2 regions of the Streptomyces sp. NBC_01622 genome follow, and region 1 is predicted to be linked to the other one. Evidence: riboswitches for the same ligand, from Rfam matches in the RefSeq annotation. Region 1 holds a riboswitch; the other holds the start of a gene.
What was found. A riboswitch is a leader RNA that binds a small molecule or an ion and turns the genes downstream of it on or off. The one in region 1 is predicted to bind cobalamin.

Region 1 (8,216 bases):
GAGACGGCCGGGGCTCAGCTCATGAGGAGGTCAGCTGGTCGTGACGGCGGTGTCGTCGACGACGAAGCTGGTCTGGAGGGAGGAGTCCTCGACTCCGCTGAACTTCAGCGTCACGGTGGTGCCGGCGAAGGCCGACAGGCTGAAGGACTTCGCGACGTATCCGCTCGCCGCGTTGAGGTTGGAGTAGGTGGCCAGGGTGGTCGAGCCGGCGGTGACCGTCAGCTTGTCGTAAGCCGTGCTGGTGGTGGTCTCCGCGGTGTCGACGTGCAGGTAGAAGGTGAAGGTCGTGCCGGTGCAGCCGGACGGGACGGTCACCGACTGGGACAGCGTGTCGGTGTGGGTCGAGCCGTAGCCGTCGAGCCACGCGTAGTACGAGCCCGCGTGCGCGGCCTCACTGCTGGAGTTGGTGATGACCCCGCTGCTCGCGGTCCAGGTCGTGTTGCCGGACTCGAAGCCCGCGTTGCCCAGCAGCTGGGTCGAGGTGCAGGAGCCGCCGCCGGAGGTGCTGACCGTCCAGGTGAAGGAGGCCGAGCCGGAGGCGCCGGTGGAGTCGGTCGCGGTCACCGTCACGGCGTAGGTGCCTGCGGTGGACGCGGTGCCGGAGATCAGACCGGTCGAGCTGCTGATCGACAGGCCGGTCGGCAGCCCGCTCGCGCTGTAGGTGAGGGTCGCGCCCGCGCTGTCCGAGGCCGAGATCTGCAGGCTGGCCGTGGAACCGGTCGCCGTGGACTGGCTGCCCGGGTTGGTGACGGTCACCGTGTTGCCGGTCGTGGTGCCGGCGGTGAAGGCGGCGGTGCCGTCCGGGGTGCCCCAGCCGGTCGGGCCGTCGTAGCCGGTGCCCGCGGTGCAGAAGTACGAGGTCGAGCAGGAGCCGTTGTTGCCGCTCGTGACGTCGTACAGGTTGCTGGTGTGGGAGTAGGGGTACTTCGCCGGGTAGTCGCTGGAGCCCGGGGTGCCGGCCAGCGCGTAGACGCCCGCGATGATCGGGGACGAGGCGCTGGTGCCGCCGTAGACCGCCCAGCCGGAGCCGCCGTAGGTGTCGTAGACGGCCACGCCGGTGGCGGGGTCGGCGACGGCGGAGACGTCGGCCTCCATGCGCTTGGTGCAGCCCGTGTCGGTCTGCCAGCTCGGCTTCGCGTCGTACGCCGAGCAGCCGGAGCCGGTGCCCTCGGTGCTGCTGGTCTTCCAGACGGACTCGGTCCAGCCGCGGGTGTTGGAGGACGTGGAGAGGGCCGTGCCGCCGACTGCGGTCACGTACTGGGACGTTGCCGGGTACTCGGCGCCGTAGGCGCTGTCACCGGAGGAGACGGTGATCGCGACGCCCGGGTGCTTGAAGTACGAGGTGTCCTCGGAGGTCTGGGAGGAGGACTCGGAGCCGCCCCAGCTGTTCGACACGAACTTCGCGCCCAGGGCGACGGCCTCGTTCTCGGCGGCGCCGAGGTTGGCGTCGGTGGCCGAAGTGGCCTCCACCAGAATGATGTTGCAGTTCGGGCAGACCGCGCTGACCATGTCGATGTCGAGCGCTTCCTCGCCCGCCCAGCCGGTGTCGTTCGTCGGCAGGGAGGTGGTCGAGCCGGTCTGGCTGACCTGCTTGAAGCAGCCGCTGGCCACGGTGCAGGCCGACAGGCCGAAGTTGGAGCGGTAAGTGGCCAGGTCCGAGGCCGCGTTGGGGTCGTTGTACGCGTCGACCACGGCGACCGTCAGACCGGAACCGCCGGTCGAGGGCAGGGCGTACGCGCTGTGCAGGTTGGCCGGGCTCAGCCCGGAGACCGCGGCGGCGGCGTCCGCCTTCACCGCGGAGGCCAGCTTCTGCTTGATGTCGGTGCGCCGCTGGGCGAAACAGGCCGCCGAACCGGGGGCCGCGGTCGCGCACAGGTGCTCGGTCGGCACCTTCTGGCCGGCCTTGCCGGTCGAGTGGACGGCCTGGGCCGCGGGGGCGGTCAGGGCCTTGGCGTTCTGGGTGACCTTGGAGACCTGGGCGGACTGGACGACTGCCTGGGCTGCGGGCCGCGCGTCGGCGGGGGAGGCCGCCGCGAGCCCGAAGACGCTGAGGGTGAGGGCGGGTATGGCGGCGGTCAGTAGTCTTCGCAGGCTTCGTCTGGGCTTCTCACGCATGGGGGTACTGCCTCCGTCGAGTCGATTGGAGTGGGGTTCCTCGGCGTGGTGGCAGGCCTGTGACGCGCGTAGCGGCGGCATTGAACGCCGTCATGGGCATGACACTTGGAGCGTTCTGTGATGCCGTTGTGCATGACATGGACAGGACGGGCAGAACCTAGCCGGGGCGGCGTGACCGCGAACAGACGCACCCCATGAACTTTGCCGCTCCATAGAAACTCCATGGACGGCCCATGGAAGCTCCATGGGCCGTCCGCGAAGTAAGAAGCAGATAAAGGGCGTTCGGCGGGCGGGGGCTAGAAGTCCTCGTCGAGGTCGACCGTGCCCTCCACGGCGACCTGGTAGGCCGACGGGCGGCGCTCGAAGAAGTTGGTCAGCTCCTGCACACCCTGCAACTCCATGAAGGAGAAGGGGTTCTCGGAGCCGTAGACCGGGGCGAAGCCCAGCCGCTGGAGGCGCTGGTCGGCGACACACTCCAGGTACTGGCGCATCGAGTCGGTGTTCATGCCCGGCAGCCCGTCACCGCACAGATCACGCCCGAACTGCAGCTCCGCCTCGACGGCCTCCTTCAGCATGTCCGTGACCTGCTGCTGGAGTTGGTCGTCGAACAGCTCCGGCTCCTCCTTGCGGACGGTGTCGACCACCTCGAACGCGAAGGACATGTGCATGGTCTCGTCGCGGAACACCCAGTTGGTGCCGGTGGCCAGGCCGTGCAGGAGACCCCGGCTGCGGAACCAGTAGACGTACGCGAACGCGCCGTAGAAGAACAGCCCCTCGATGCACGCGGCGAAGCAGATCAGGTTGAGCAGGAAACGGCGGCGGTCGGCCTGGGTCTGGAGGCTCTCCAGCTTCTCGACCTCGTTGATCCACTTGAAGCAGAACTCGGCCTTCTCGCGGATGGAGGGGATGTTCTCCACCGCGTCGAAGGCGGCGGCCCTGTCCTCCGGGTCGGGGAGGTAGGTGTCGAGGAGCGTCAAGTAGAACTGCACGTGCACGGCCTCCTCGAAGAGCTGACGGCTCAAGTAGAGCCGCGCCTCCGGGGAGTTGATGTGCTTGTACAGCGTCAGCACGAGGTTGTTCGCCACGATCGAGTCGCCCGTCGCGAAGAACGCGACCAGCCGGCCGATCATGTGCTGCTCACCCGGCGTCAGCTTCGCGAGATCGGCGACGTCCGAGTGGAGGTCGACCTCCTCGACGGTCCAGGTGTTCTTGATCGCGTCCCGGTAGCGCTCGTAGAAGTCCGGGTAGCGCATGGGGCGGAGGGTCAGCTCGAAGCCCGGGTCGAGGAGGTTCTTTTCGGTGGAGCTCATTACTGGCAGGCCTCGCAGGACTCGGGGTTCTCAAGGGAGCAGGCGACCGCGTCTTCGTCCGGGGTCAACTGCTGTACGGGGACGGTGGTTTGGGCTTGGGCCTGGGCCGCGCGGGCGATGCGGGTCGCCGGGCGGGAGCGCAGGTAGTACGTCGTCTTCAGGCCCTGCTTCCAGGCGTACGCGTACATCGAGGAGAGCTTGCCGATCGTCGGCGTCTCCAGGAACAGGTTCAGGGACTGGGACTGGTCCAGGAACGGGGTGCGGGCGGCGGCCATGTCGATCAGGCCGCGCTGCGGGATCTCCCATGCTGTGCGGTACAGGGCGCGGACCTCGGCCGGGATCCAACTGAACGCCTGTACCGAGCCGTTGGCGTCCCGCAGCGCCTCCCGGGTGCGGGCGTCCCACACGCCGAGCTGCTTCAGCTCGTTCACCAGGTACGAGTTGACCTGGAGGAACTCACCGGACAGCGTCTCGCGCTTGAAGAGGTTGGAGACCTGCGGCTCGATGCACTCGTACACGCCCGCGATGGAGGCGATGGTGGCCGTGGGGGCGATCGCCAGCAACAGGCTGTTGCGCATGCCGACTTGGGCGATACGTTCCCGCAGCGCCGTCCAGCGCTCCGGCCAGGTCAGCTCCACGTCGTAGTGGTCGGGGTGCAGAACACCCTTCGCCGTACGGGTCTTCTCCCAGGCCGGCAGCGGGCCGTTGCGCTCGGCGAGGTCGGCGGAGGCCTCGTACGCGGCGAGCATGATGCGCTCGGCGATACGGGTGGAGAGGGCCTGTGCCTGCGGGGAGTCGAAGGGGACGCGCAGCTTGAAGAAGACGTCCTGGAGGCCCATCGCACCCAGGCCGACCGGGCGCCAGCGCGCGTTGGAACGGCCCGCCTGCTCGGTCGGGTAGAAGTTGATGTCGACCACGCGGTCGAGGAAGGTGACGGCGGTGCGAACGGTCTCGTCCAGCCGCTCCCAGTCGATGTCACCGTCGACCACGAAGGCGCCCAGGTTCACCGAACCCAGGTTGCAGACCGCCGTCTCGCCGTCGTCCGTGACCTCCAGGATCTCGGTGCAGAGGTTCGAGGAGTGGACGGTGTGGCCCGGCTCGGCCGTCTGGTTGGCGGTGCGGTTGGCCGCGTCCTTGAAGGTCATCCAGCCGTTGCCGGTCTGCGCGAGGGTGCGCATCATGCGGCCGTAGAGGTCACGGGCCGGGATGGTCTTCTTCGCGAGGCCTTGTTTTTCGGCCTCGCGGTACGCGGCGTCGAACTCCGCGCCCCACAGGTCGACCAGCTCCGGTACGTCGGCCGGCGAGAACAGCGACCAGACGCCGTCCTCGTTCACCCGGCGCATGAACTCGTCCGGGATCCAGTGCGCCAGGTTCAGGTTGTGCGTACGCCGGGCGTCCTCACCGGTGTTGTCCCGCAGCTCCAGGAACTCCTCGATGTCGGAGTGCCAGGTCTCCAGGTACACCGCGGCGGCACCCTTGCGCCGGCCGCCCTGGTTCACCGCGGCGACCGAGGCGTCCAGCGTCTTCAGGAACGGGACGATGCCGTTGGAGTGCCCGTTCGTGCCCCGGATCAGCGAACCGCGGCTGCGGATACGGGAGTACGAAAGACCGATGCCGCCGGCGTGCTTCGAGAGGCGGGCGACCTGGTGGTAGCGGTCGTAGATGGAGTCCAGCTCGTCCAGCGGGGAGTCGAGGAGGTAGCAGGACGACATCTGGGGGTGCCGGGTGCCGGAGTTGAAGAGGGTGGGGGAGGAGGGGAGGTAGTCGAGGCGGCTCATCAGGCGGTACAGCGCGGCGACTTCGTCGAGTGCGCGGGTCGAGTCGTCCTCGGCCAGACCGCTCGCCACCCGCAGCATGAAGTGCTGGGGCGTCTCGATGACCTTGCGGGTGATCGGGTGCCGCAGGAGGTAGCGGCTGTGCAGCGTACGGAGCCCGAAGTAGCCGAAGCGGTCGTCGGCGCCCTCATCGAAGGAGGCGGCGATCAGCGCGTCGAGGCGGGTCGCGTGCAGCGTCACGAACTCGGCGGTGCGGTCGGCGATCAGGCCCTCGCGGTGGCCCACGGCGACGGACTCGGTGAAGGTCGTCACGCCCTGGGAGGCGGCCTCCGCGGCGATACTGACCGTCAGCAGCCGGGCGGCGAGCCGGGAGTAGACCGGGTCTTCGGAGATGAGGCCGGCGGCGGCCTCCGTGGCCAGTTCGCGCAGTTCCGTCTCGTCCGCGTGGGCGGACCGGCCGCGCAGTGTGGCGGCGGCGACCCGGCCGGGGTCGGCGTCGGGAAGGTCGGCGGTCAGCTCGGTCAGGGTCCGCAGGATCGCGGCACCGGGACCGTCGGCACCGGGAACGGCCGTTCCGGGAACGCCGGTTACGGACGCTGCGTTCGCCTCGTTCGCCTGGGTCGCTGATGCCGGCTCTGCTGGCGCGATGGTCACGGTGGGGCTCTCCCTCGCTCGGCACGGGGCCTTGCGGAGGGCAGGCGGCAGCTCACGAGCGCACGGGGCGTCGCGTCCACCGGCCCACTCCACGAGGCCCGGACGTCATGCGCCCTGGCCGGGTGGCTGGGCGCGCCGTCGGCAGGTCCTCGGACTGACCAGGCGTGCGTATGCACGCAAGTACACCGTTGCGGGACAGTTCCGGATTCGCACCGGATTCCCCTGCGGCGACAGCGAGCATGAGCATACATCTTGTGCCGGGCTGTCGTGGCAACCCCAGATGTAGTGTCGCGGCTGTTTCAGAGCGTCAACTCATAGGTGAGGAGAGTGATGTCGTCGAGCTCCGGCAGGGGATTCCAGTCCCGGTCCGGGGTGCGGGTGAACCCGAGGCGTCCGTAGATGCGGTGGGCCGCGTGCATGGTGCCTTGGGTCGACAGGACTACGGCTGTGCAGCCCGCCGTGGCCCGGGCGCGGTCGACGCAGGCGCGGACCAGGGCCTCGCCGGCGCCCTTGCCGCGGGCCTCGCGGGCGACCGCCAGCATCCGGATCTCGGCCTCGCCGGGTTGTGCGATGTCGGCCATGGGGCCGCCGGACGGGACGAAGGTCACTCCGCCGAGGAGGTGGTCGTCGTCGACGGCTACGAGTACGTCGGCTGCGGCGGCTCGTTCTGCCACGGCTCTCAACTCGTCGAGGTATGCGTCGCTTTCGCCGAAGTCGAGGAGGCCGTCCTGGAGGTAGGCCTGGGCTGTGATCTCACCCAGGCCGTCGTACTCGCCGGGGGCCGCCTGCCTGATCACGATGTCCATGGCTTCGAGTCTGCCCGACGGCCGAGTCGCGGGGTGTCCCGGGAGTGATTCCATGGAAAGAGGTGCCGGTGCCCGCGTGGTCCTCTGTCCCGAGAATCGCTCTCGGAGGGAGAACGCATGATGACCAGGGTCGTCCGTCACCCGCCTGGCAGGGAGCGACTGCGCGATGCACCGATGGCGACGCTGGATCTGCGCCGGGCCGGGGTCCGGGTCAGACGGTTCCTCCTCGGTCACTGGCACACCCTGACGATCCGTCTGGAGGCGCGCCGCGGCACAACGCGCCCAAAGAAGTGGTGCAGGTGGGTCTCGTACACGAACGTCACCAGGGCTGTCTGGCTGGCTGCCGCGCTCGTGGTGCTCGTGTGGTGTGCGGAGGGCCTGTACATCCTCATCAAGCATCACTCGACCAGTTTCGAGAAGTGGCGGCAGGGCAACGAAGGGTTCGACGCCCTTCTCCGTTTCGTCGGCCCTATCTCCTCGTCGGGGGTGTCGGGGTGGGGAAGACCGCCGTCCTGGTGCGGCTCACCGAACTGCTCGCCCGGCAGAACGCGGTGCCCGTGCCGGTCCGGTTGAGGGACGCGGACGACGGGGCCGACCTGAACTTCGAGCGCATGGCGAAGCAGCGCTTCGTCGAGGAGTCGCCCATGGGCATCCTCGCGCGCAGCAAGACCGAGCGGGTGTGGCAGCAACTGCTCGCCGACGACAAGCCGGTGGTCATCGCCGACGGTCTGGAGGAGGCCCTCCTCAACGAGAACCTCCAGCAGAACCGGGAGAACATCATCCGCCGGGCCATCGAGCGTGCCCACGAGGAGAAGCTGCCCCTGGTCATCGCCTCCCGGCCGCACAGTCCGCTGGAGAGCACCCTCGCCGCGATCGTGGAGCTGGACCCGCTGAGCGAGGAGGAGGCGCTGTACTTCGTGGAGGCGCGGGTCCCGGACACGGACGAGCGGCGCGTGGACTGGATCGTGGAGACGGCGGAGGTCACCGAGTCGCCGATCTACCTGCAGATCGCCCGTGAACCGCACCGGCACGGCGCCCTGGAACGCGACGGTGCGCGGGGCGACGCACAGCGGCTGGACACGCGGAGCTGGGACCGCAGCAGCGCCGCGACGCCCTCGAAGTGGTCTCCGCCCTGGCCTGCATCGGGCTGCTCCAGGACAAACTGGAGGTGGGCTTCGCGGATGGCACACCCTCTGCGACCGGCTCAGTCACGAGGAGGGCAGGCTGCTGCGCGAGGGCAATCTGGGCCAGTGTCACGCCGCGCTGGCGCGCTTCGCGGGGTACGCGAACAGGCTCGGGCCGGTGGAGGGTTTCGAGAAGCGGGTCCGTTTCCCGCACAGCATCTTCCAGGCCTACTTCGGCTTCCGCGCACTGACCGACCTCGGGGAGCGGGAGGTCGGGGCGCTGGTCGAGCAGGCACTGCAGCCGCCCGGCCCCAGCCGTGAACTGCTCATCGCCCTGGTCCTGCTGTCCCGTCGGCGCGCGGGGGCGAGGGAGGCAGCGTCCGGGCCGAGGCGAAGAAGGAGATGAAGGAGCTGTGGCGGCAGGTCCCCGTG
Region 2 (8,216 bases), 4.6 Mb from region 1:
GTGCCGTGGTTCTGGAGGAGGCAGGCGGAGCGGTCGGCGAGGGCCTGGAGCATGTTCTCGGCCAACTCCTCGGTGCCGTATGTCGCATACGGGGCAACCCGGACCGGGCCGCCGAGGGCGCCGGACATGTAGTGGATCGAGGGGAGTTCGGGGACGAGGGTCGAGACGGCCGTCGCGTGGACGGCGTGGGTGTGGACGACGGCCTGGGCGTCGGTGTTGCGGTAGACGGCGAGATGCATGGGCAGTTCGCTCGTCGGGAGGAGGGTGCCGAGGACCTGTCGGCCCTCGATGTCGACGCCGACGGTGTCGTCGGGTGTGAGCCGGTCGTAAGGGACGCCCGAGGGTGTGACCAGGACGATGTCGCCGACGCGCACCGAGACGTTCCCGGAGGTGCCGACCACCAGGCCGTCGGACACCGTCCGGCGGGCCGTTACGACGAGTTCGTCCCAGGCGTGCGCCTCCTCAGGGCGCACACGCCTCCGCCACGGCTCCCCCACAGCCTGTGCGCCCTCCCCGACATCCCGTCCGCCCCGCTCGTCCCGCCGCCGCTCAGCCATGCCGCGATCCTGCCAGCCGGTTCCCCAACACGCGCTCGGGCGAGGGCACTTTAAGCCGGAAGCCGCACATCCGAAAGAGTACATATGGGCACGTAACGCCCACTCAAGCCGCTTGGCCGGAGACCGATCGGCATCGACAGATCCTCCAATGGCCTCTGGGGGATTTGTCGTGCACGCCGCCATTCCCGGGGGAAACATGGCCCGTGATCGCAAACCGTCCCGCCGTCGCACGCACCACGGCACCCGTCACCGCGCCCGCCTCACCGCGGCCTCCGTGACCGCGCTCGCCGTCGCCGGAGTCGCACTCGTCGAGATCCCGGCCGCCGCCGCGAGCCCCGCCAAGGGCCACGACGTCTCCTCGCACCAGAAGAACGTCGACTGGCCGAGCGCGAAGGCGCAGGGCGCCACCTTCGTCTACGTCAAGGCGACCGAGTCCACCAACTACGTCAGCCCCTACTTCGGCCGGCAGTACAACGGCGCCCGCGCCGCCGGCATCATCCGGGGCGCCTACCACTTCGCGCTCCCGGACAAGTCGTCGGGCGCGGCCCAGGCCGGCTACTTCGTGGCGCACGGCGGCGGCTGGAGGGCGGACGGCTGGACGCTGCCGCCGGCGCTCGACATCGAATACAACCCGTACGACAAGAAGCACGGCTGCTACGGCCTGAGCAAGGCGAAGACGGTCGGCTGGATCAAGGCCTTCAGCGCCGAGGTGAGGCGCGAGACGGGCCGCCGCCCGGTGATCTACACGACCGCCCACTGATGGAACACCTGCACGGGCAGCAGCACCGCCCTGGCCTCGACACACGCGCTGTGGATCGCCCGCCACGAGTCGGCGGACGCGGGCTCACTGCCCGCCGGCTGGTCGTACTGGACCTTCTGGCAGTACGACAACAGCGGCAGCCTGCCGGGGGATCAGAATCTCTTCAACGGGTCCTTGAGCCAACTGAAGAAGTTCGCCAGGGGTTACTAGGCTGTACAGACACTTCAGAGACCCCCTCAGTTCATCTTCCGTTCATTCAGGTTGCCTACGGTCAACGCGCCAACGACCTCGAACGATTGCCTGGGTAAATGGAAAGCTTCTCGCTGATTCTCGCGATTGTGGTGGTCACCGCACTCGCGTTCGATTTCACGAACGGTTTCCACGACACCGCCAACGCGATGGCCACCACCATCTCGACCGGTGCGCTCAAGCCCAAGGTCGCGGTGGCCATGTCGGCCACCCTCAACCTGGTGGGCGCTTTTCTCTCCGTAGAGGTCGCCAACACGATCTCCAAGGGTCTTGTCGACGAGAGCGGCATCCGTCCCGAGGTCATCTTCGCCGCCCTGGTCGGCGCGATCCTCTGGAACCTGGTGACCTGGCTCGTCGGCCTGCCGTCCAGTTCCTCGCACGCCCTCATGGGCGGTCTGATCGGCGCCACCATCGCCTCGGCCGGCACCGGCGCGGTCCACGGCGACGTCCTGGTCACCAAGGTGCTGCTGCCCGCGGTCGCCGCCCCGATCGTCGCGGGCGTCGCGGCGATGCTGGCCACCAGGTTCTCGTACGCGCTCAGCCGGAACTCGGACGGCAAGGCCGCCGACAAGGGCTTCCGCGTCGGCCAGATCGCCTCGGCCGGCCTGGTCTCGCTGGCCCACGGCACGAACGACGCGCAGAAGACGATGGGCATCATCACCCTCGCCCTGATCGCCGGCGGCTCCATCGCCCCCGACTCGGACCCGCCCACCTGGGTCATCCTCTCCGCGGGCCTCGCCATCGCGATGGGCACCTACATTGGCGGCTGGCGCATCATCCGCACCATGGGCAAGGGCCTGACCGACCTCCGGCCGCAGCAGGGCTTCGCCGCCCAGACCAGCGCCGCCGCGGTCATCCTGGCCTCCTCGCACATCGGCTTCTCCCTCTCCACCACGCACGCCGTCTCCGGTTCCGTGATGGGTGCGGGCCTGGGCCGCAAGGGCGGGGTCGTCCGCTGGTCGACCGCCACCCGGATGTTCGTCGCCTGGGGTCTGACGCTGCCGGCCGCCGCGCTGGTCGGCGCGCTCGCCGAGTCGGTGACCGACCTCGGCGACTGGGGCACCGCGCTGGTGGCCGTCTTCCTGATCGCCTCCAGCACCGCGATCTGGATCGTGTCCCGCCGCCAGGTGGTCGACGCCTCGAACGTCAACGAGTTCGAGGAGCCGGCCGGCGTGGTCACCGCCGCGATCGCCGCCGTCACCCCGCCCCCGTCGGTCGCCCTCTCCGAGGGCCTCACGGCGACGATCCCCTCGCCGCCCGTGACCCCGGCCCCCGTCGTGAAGTCCGACCCGGCGACCCCGCCGGCCGCCGCGGTCTGAGCCCGAGCACCCGGTCATCAAGAAGGAAGTAGAAGCATGCACATCGACTGGGCAGCCCTCGGCTCCGTCTTCGGCGTCAGCCTCGTGGTCACCGTCGCCCTGGTGGCCGTCTTCACCCTCGGCATCACCGCCCTCTCGCGCCGCGAACGGGCCACCGTCCAGGGCGACTCCGCGAACCTCGCCCTGACCGGCGCCTACGCCTGCTTCGCGGCCTGCGCGGCGGCGGTGGCGTACGGGATCTACATCATCGTGGCCTGACCGGCCGCCAGTTGGACCGAGCGTGGGGTGCGGGACGGATCACCGTCCCGCACCCCACGCTCGCGTGCTCCTTCGACGACCCGCGTGTGGGCATCAGCACACTCCTCCCCCGCAGGTCAACAGCAAGTTGACGCCCCTTCCAACCCCGTGGTGGACTGCCGGAGCCATGTACGGCGGCAGGAGAGGAAGCCGGTGCGAATCCGGCGCGGTCCCGCCACTGTCACCGGGGTAGACAACCCCGGGAGCCAGGAACTCTCACCGCCGGTCTCGTCGAACCAGGGCGTGGACACCCTGAGTGAGGACATATCGCCATGCTCGGCTGCCGTTCGAGGTCCCGTACCAGCGCAGTGTCCGACTCAGCGACCGGCTGAGCCGATGCGTGCCGATCGCGTCTTCGCGTACGGCGCCGCCGCCGGACTTCTCGGCGACCACCTGCTCGGCGATCCCCGCCGCGGGCATCCGGTCGCCGCGTTCGGCCGCGCCGCCGGTGCCGTGGAACAGCTCCTGTGGCGCGACCACCGAGGCTGGGGCGCCCTGCACACCGCCGTGTGCGTGGGCGCCACCGTCTCTCTCGCCGCCGTAGCGACTTCGGCCCTACGACCGTCCCGTACGGCCTCTGCCGCCCTCACCGCCGCCGCCACCTGGGCGGTCGTCGGCGGGACCTCCCTCGCGCGCGAGGCCGGGGTCATCGGGCGGGCACTGGAGGCCGGTGACATCGAGGCCGCGCGGGCACGCCTGCCGCACCTCTGCGGCCGGGACCCGCAGGCCCTCGACGCCGACGGCATCGCCCGGGCCGTCGTCGAGTCCGTCGCCGAGAACACCTCCGACGCGGTGGTGGGCGCCCTGGTGTGGGGCGGCATCGCGGGTGTCCCGGGTCTGCTCGGCTTCCGGGCCGTGAACACCCTGGACGCCATGGTCGGCCACAAGTCGGCCAAGTACCGCCGCTACGGCTGGGCTTCGGCCCGCCTCGACGACCTCGCCGGCTGGCCGGGCGCCCGCCTCACCGCCGTCCTCGCGACCGTCGCGGGCGGCGACCCGCGCGGAGCGGTGCGCGCCTGGCGCACCGACGCCCCCAAGCACCCGAGCCCCAACGCCGGTCCCGTGGAGGCCTCCTTCGCGGGCGCACTCGGCGTGCGACTGGGCGGGACGCTCTCCTACGGCGGCCGGGTCGAGCACCGGCCCGTGCTGAACGGTGCCGGACGCGCCGTCGCCGTACCGGACATCGATCGGGCCGTACGGCTGTCCCGGCGCGTCGGCTGGCTCGCGCTCGGGGTCAGTGTCGCCGGCCGGCTGCTGGTGAAGGGACGGAAGTCATGAGCGGCGGCGGGCTGTTGGTCGCGGGCACCACCTCGGACGCCGGGAAGAGCGTCGTCACCGCCGGGATCTGCCGGTGGCTGGTGCGGCAGGGCGTGAAGGTCGCGCCGTTCAAGGCGCAGAACATGTCCCTCAACTCGTTCGTCACGCGCGAAGGTGCCGAGATCGGGCGGGCGCAGGCCATGCAGGCGCAGGCCTGCCGCATCGAGCCGACCGCGCTGATGAATCCCGTCCTCCTCAAGCCGGGCGGCGACCGCACCAGTCAGGTCGTGCTCATGGGCAAGCCTGTTGGTGAGATGAGCGCGCGCGGCTATCACGGCGGGCGGCAGGAGCAGTTGCTCGGCACCGTGCTGGACTGTCTCGCCGAGTTGCGGGGCACGTATGACGCGGTGATCTGTGAGGGGGCCGGCAGTCCAGCCGAGATCAATCTGCGGCGGACCGACATCGTGAACATGGGCATCGCACGCAACGCACAGCTGCCCGTGCTCGTGGTCGGCGACATCGACCGCGGCGGCGTCTTCGCCTCCTTCTTCGGAACCGTGGCGCTGCTGTCGCCGGAGGATCAGGCGTTCGTCGCCGGGTTCCTCGTCAACAAGTTCCGGGGCGATGTGTCGCTCCTGGAGCCGGGGTTGGAGATGCTGTACGGCCTCACCGGACGGCGGACGTACGGCGTGCTGCCGTTCCAGCACGGGCTCGGGATCGACGAGGAGGACGGGCTGCACATCTCGCTGCGCGGGACCGTCCGCGAGTCGAACACCGCGCCGCCGGCCGGCGAGGACGTGCTGCGGGTCGCGGTCTGCGCGATCCCCCTCATGTCCAACTTCACGGACGTGGACGCGCTGGCCGCCGAACCGGGCGTCGTGGTGCGGTTCGTGGACCGGCCGGAGGAGTTGGCCGACGCCGACCTCGTCGTGATCCCGGGGACCCGGGGGACGGTGCAGGCGCTGGAGTGGCTGCGGGAGCGCGGCCTCGCCGACGCCCTCGTCCGCAGGGCCGCCGAACAGCGGCCGATTCTCGGCGTCTGCGGCGGCTTCCAGATCCTCGGCGAGCACATCGAGGACGAGGTCGAGAGCCGGCGGGGATCGGTCGACGGGCTCGGAGTACTCCCCCTGCGCGTGCGCTTCGCGCGCGAGAAGACCCTCACCCGACCCGTGGGCGAAGCCCTCGGCGAGCGGGTCGAAGGGTACGAGATCCATCACGGTGTCGCCCAACTCAGCGGCGGTGAGCCCTTCTTGGACGGCTGCCGGGTCGGCCAGACCTGGGGCACCCACTGGCACGGCTCGCTGGAGTCGGACGGGTTCCGGCGGGCGTTCCTGCGCAAGGTGGCCGCCGCGGCGGGCCGCCGGTTCGTGCCGGCCGCCGACACCTCGTTCGCCGCGCTGCGCGAGGAGCAGCTCGACCGGCTCGGCGACCTCATCGAACAGCACGCGGACACGGACGCGCTGTGGCGGCTCATCGAGTCCGGCGCGCCACAAGGACTGCCTTTCATTCCACCGGGAGCGCCCGCATGAGCACAGTGTTGTTGTTGTCGACCGCCGACACGGATCTGCTGGCGGCGCGTGCCTCCGGCGCCGGGTACCGGATCGGCAACCCGTCCCGCGTGGACGCCGGCGAGGAGCTGCCCGCGCTCATCGCGGGCTCGGACATCGCCGTCGTACGGCTGCTCGGCGGCAAGCGGGCCTGGGAGGACGGGCTCGCCGCGCTCAAGGCCTCGGGCATCCCGACCGTGCTGCTGGGCGGAGAGTCCGTCCCGGACGCCGAGTTGATGGCCGAGTCGTCGGTACCGGCCGGTGTGGTGGCCGAGGCGCTGCGCTATCTCGTCGAGGGCGGTCCTGACAACCTCACCGAACTCGCCCGCTTCCTCTCCGACACCGTGCTGCTCACGGGCGAGGGCTTCGAAGCGCCGCAGAAGATGCCCGAGTTCGGCGTCCACGGCGAGCGTGCCTTCGTCGAGGGCCGCCCGACCGTCGGCGTGCTCTTCTACCGGGCACATCACCTCTCCGGCAACACCGCCTTCGTCGACACCCTGTGCGACCGGATCGAGGCGAAGGGCGCCAACGCCCTTGCCGTGTACTGCGGTTCGCTGCGCGGTGCCGACTCCCGGCTGTACGAGATCCTCGGCAAGGCGGACGCGCTGATCGCCACCGTCCTCGCCGCGGGCGGTACGCACGCCTCGCAGGCCTCGGCCGGCGGCGACGAGGAGGCCTGGGACATCGGCGCGCTCGCCGACCTCAACGTGCCCGTGCTGCAAGGACTTTGCCTTACGTCGTCCAGGGCCGCCTGGGACGAGTCCGACGCCGCCCTCTCCCCCATGGACGCGGCGATGCAGGTCGCGATCCCCGAGTTCGACGGCCGGCTGATCACGGTCCCCTTCTCCTTCAAGGAGCGGGTCGACGACGATGGAGCCGACGTCCCGGTCTACGTCGCCGACCCCGAGCGGGCCGCGCGGGTGGCCGGAATCGCGGTACGGCACGCGAAGTTGAAGCACAAGCCGAACGCCGAGAAGAAGCTCGCGCTCGTCTTCACCGCCTACCCGACGAAGCACTCGCGGGTCGGCAACGCGGTCGGTCTTGACACGCCCGCTTCGGCGATCCGGGTGCTGGACGCGCTGCGGGACGCCGGGTACGGGGTCGACGAACACCCCGACAACGGGGACGAGTTGATCCACCGGCTCATCAACGCCGGTGGCCACGACGTCGAATGGCTCACCGAGGAGCAGTTGGCCGCCGCGCCCGCGCGGGTACCGCTCGCCGACTACCGGGCATGGTTCGACAAGCTCGAACCCGACCTCAGGCAGGGCATGTTGGACGCGTGGGGCGAGCCGCCGGGCAGCCTCTACGTCGACGGCGACGACATCGTGCTCGCGTCCCTCCAGTTCGGGAACGTCGTGGTCATGATCCAGCCGCCGCGCGGCTTCGGCGAGAACCCGATCGCGATCTACCACGACCCCGACATGCCGCCGTCGCACCACTACATGGCCGCCTACCGCTGGCTGGACAACAGCTTCGGCGCGGACGCGATCGTCCACATGGGCAAGCACGGCACCATGGAATGGCTGCCGGGCAAGGGACTTGGGCTCAGCAGCGGCTGCGCGCCCGACGCCGTACTCGGTGAACTCCCCCTGATCTACCCGTTCATCGTGAACGACCCGGGCGAGGGCACCCAGGCCAAGCGGCGCGGGCACGCCACGGTCGTCGACCACCTGGTGCCACCGATGGCGCGTGCCGACACGTACGGCGACCTGGCGAAGCTGGAGCAACTCCTCGACGAGTACGCCCTGGTGTCCGACCTGGACCCGACGAAGGCACCGGCCGTGCGCGCGCAGATCTGGACGCTGGTGAAGGCGGCCGAGCTGCACCACGACCTGCATGTGGACGACCAGCCGGACGACGCCGCGTTCGACGAGTTCGTGATGCACATCGACGGCTATCTGTGCGAGATCAAGGACGTGCAGATCCGCGACGGGCTGCACATCCTCGGCGGCGGCCCGGTCGGTGAGGCTCGTGTGAACCTCGTGCTGGCCGTGCTGCGCGCCTCGCAGGTGTGGGGCGGGCAGGCCAACGCGCTGCCGGGTCTGCGGGCCTCACTGGCCGAGCATTTCGGGCTGGTCGAGAAGGAGTTGCTGGCCGAGCCCGGCGCTCCCGTGAAGGTGCCGGTGGAGCTGACGGATCTCGTCGAGGGACCGGCCCGTTCGGCCGCCGACGCGATCGATCTGCTGGAGCAGCTGTGCCGCCGGTTCGCGGAGGGCATGGAGGCCCA

Region 2: linked by a shared signal. The riboswitch ahead of OH768_RS40085 (cobalamin biosynthesis protein) and the one ahead of OH768_RS18005 (ribonucleoside-diphosphate reductase subunit alpha) in region 1 are both predicted to bind cobalamin.

Annotation. Positions count from the first base shown of each region.
Region 1 is NZ_CP109293.1:4,033,322-4,041,537, reverse strand. Features, by position in the region: gene OH768_RS18015 (putative Ig domain-containing protein) at 31-2,115, opposite strand; gene OH768_RS18010 (ribonucleotide-diphosphate reductase subunit beta) at 2,412-3,425, opposite strand; gene OH768_RS18005 (ribonucleoside-diphosphate reductase subunit alpha) at 3,425-5,854, opposite strand; cobalamin riboswitch at 5,977-6,108, opposite strand; gene OH768_RS18000 (GNAT family N-acetyltransferase) at 6,154-6,660, opposite strand; gene OH768_RS17995 (hypothetical protein) at 7,155-8,105, shown strand; gene OH768_RS17990 (hypothetical protein) at 8,198-8,216, shown strand, end outside.
Region 2 is NZ_CP109293.1:8,652,171-8,660,386, reverse strand. Features, by position in the region: gene OH768_RS40105 (class II aldolase/adducin family protein) at 1-557, opposite strand, end outside; partial or broken gene OH768_RS40100 (lysozyme) at 754-1,527, shown strand; gene OH768_RS40095 (anion permease) at 1,626-2,885, shown strand; gene OH768_RS40090 (hypothetical protein) at 2,922-3,143, shown strand; cobalamin riboswitch at 3,277-3,419, shown strand; gene OH768_RS40085 (cobalamin biosynthesis protein) at 3,519-4,460, shown strand; gene OH768_RS40080 (cobyric acid synthase) at 4,457-5,968, shown strand; gene cobN (cobaltochelatase subunit CobN) at 5,965-8,216, shown strand, end outside.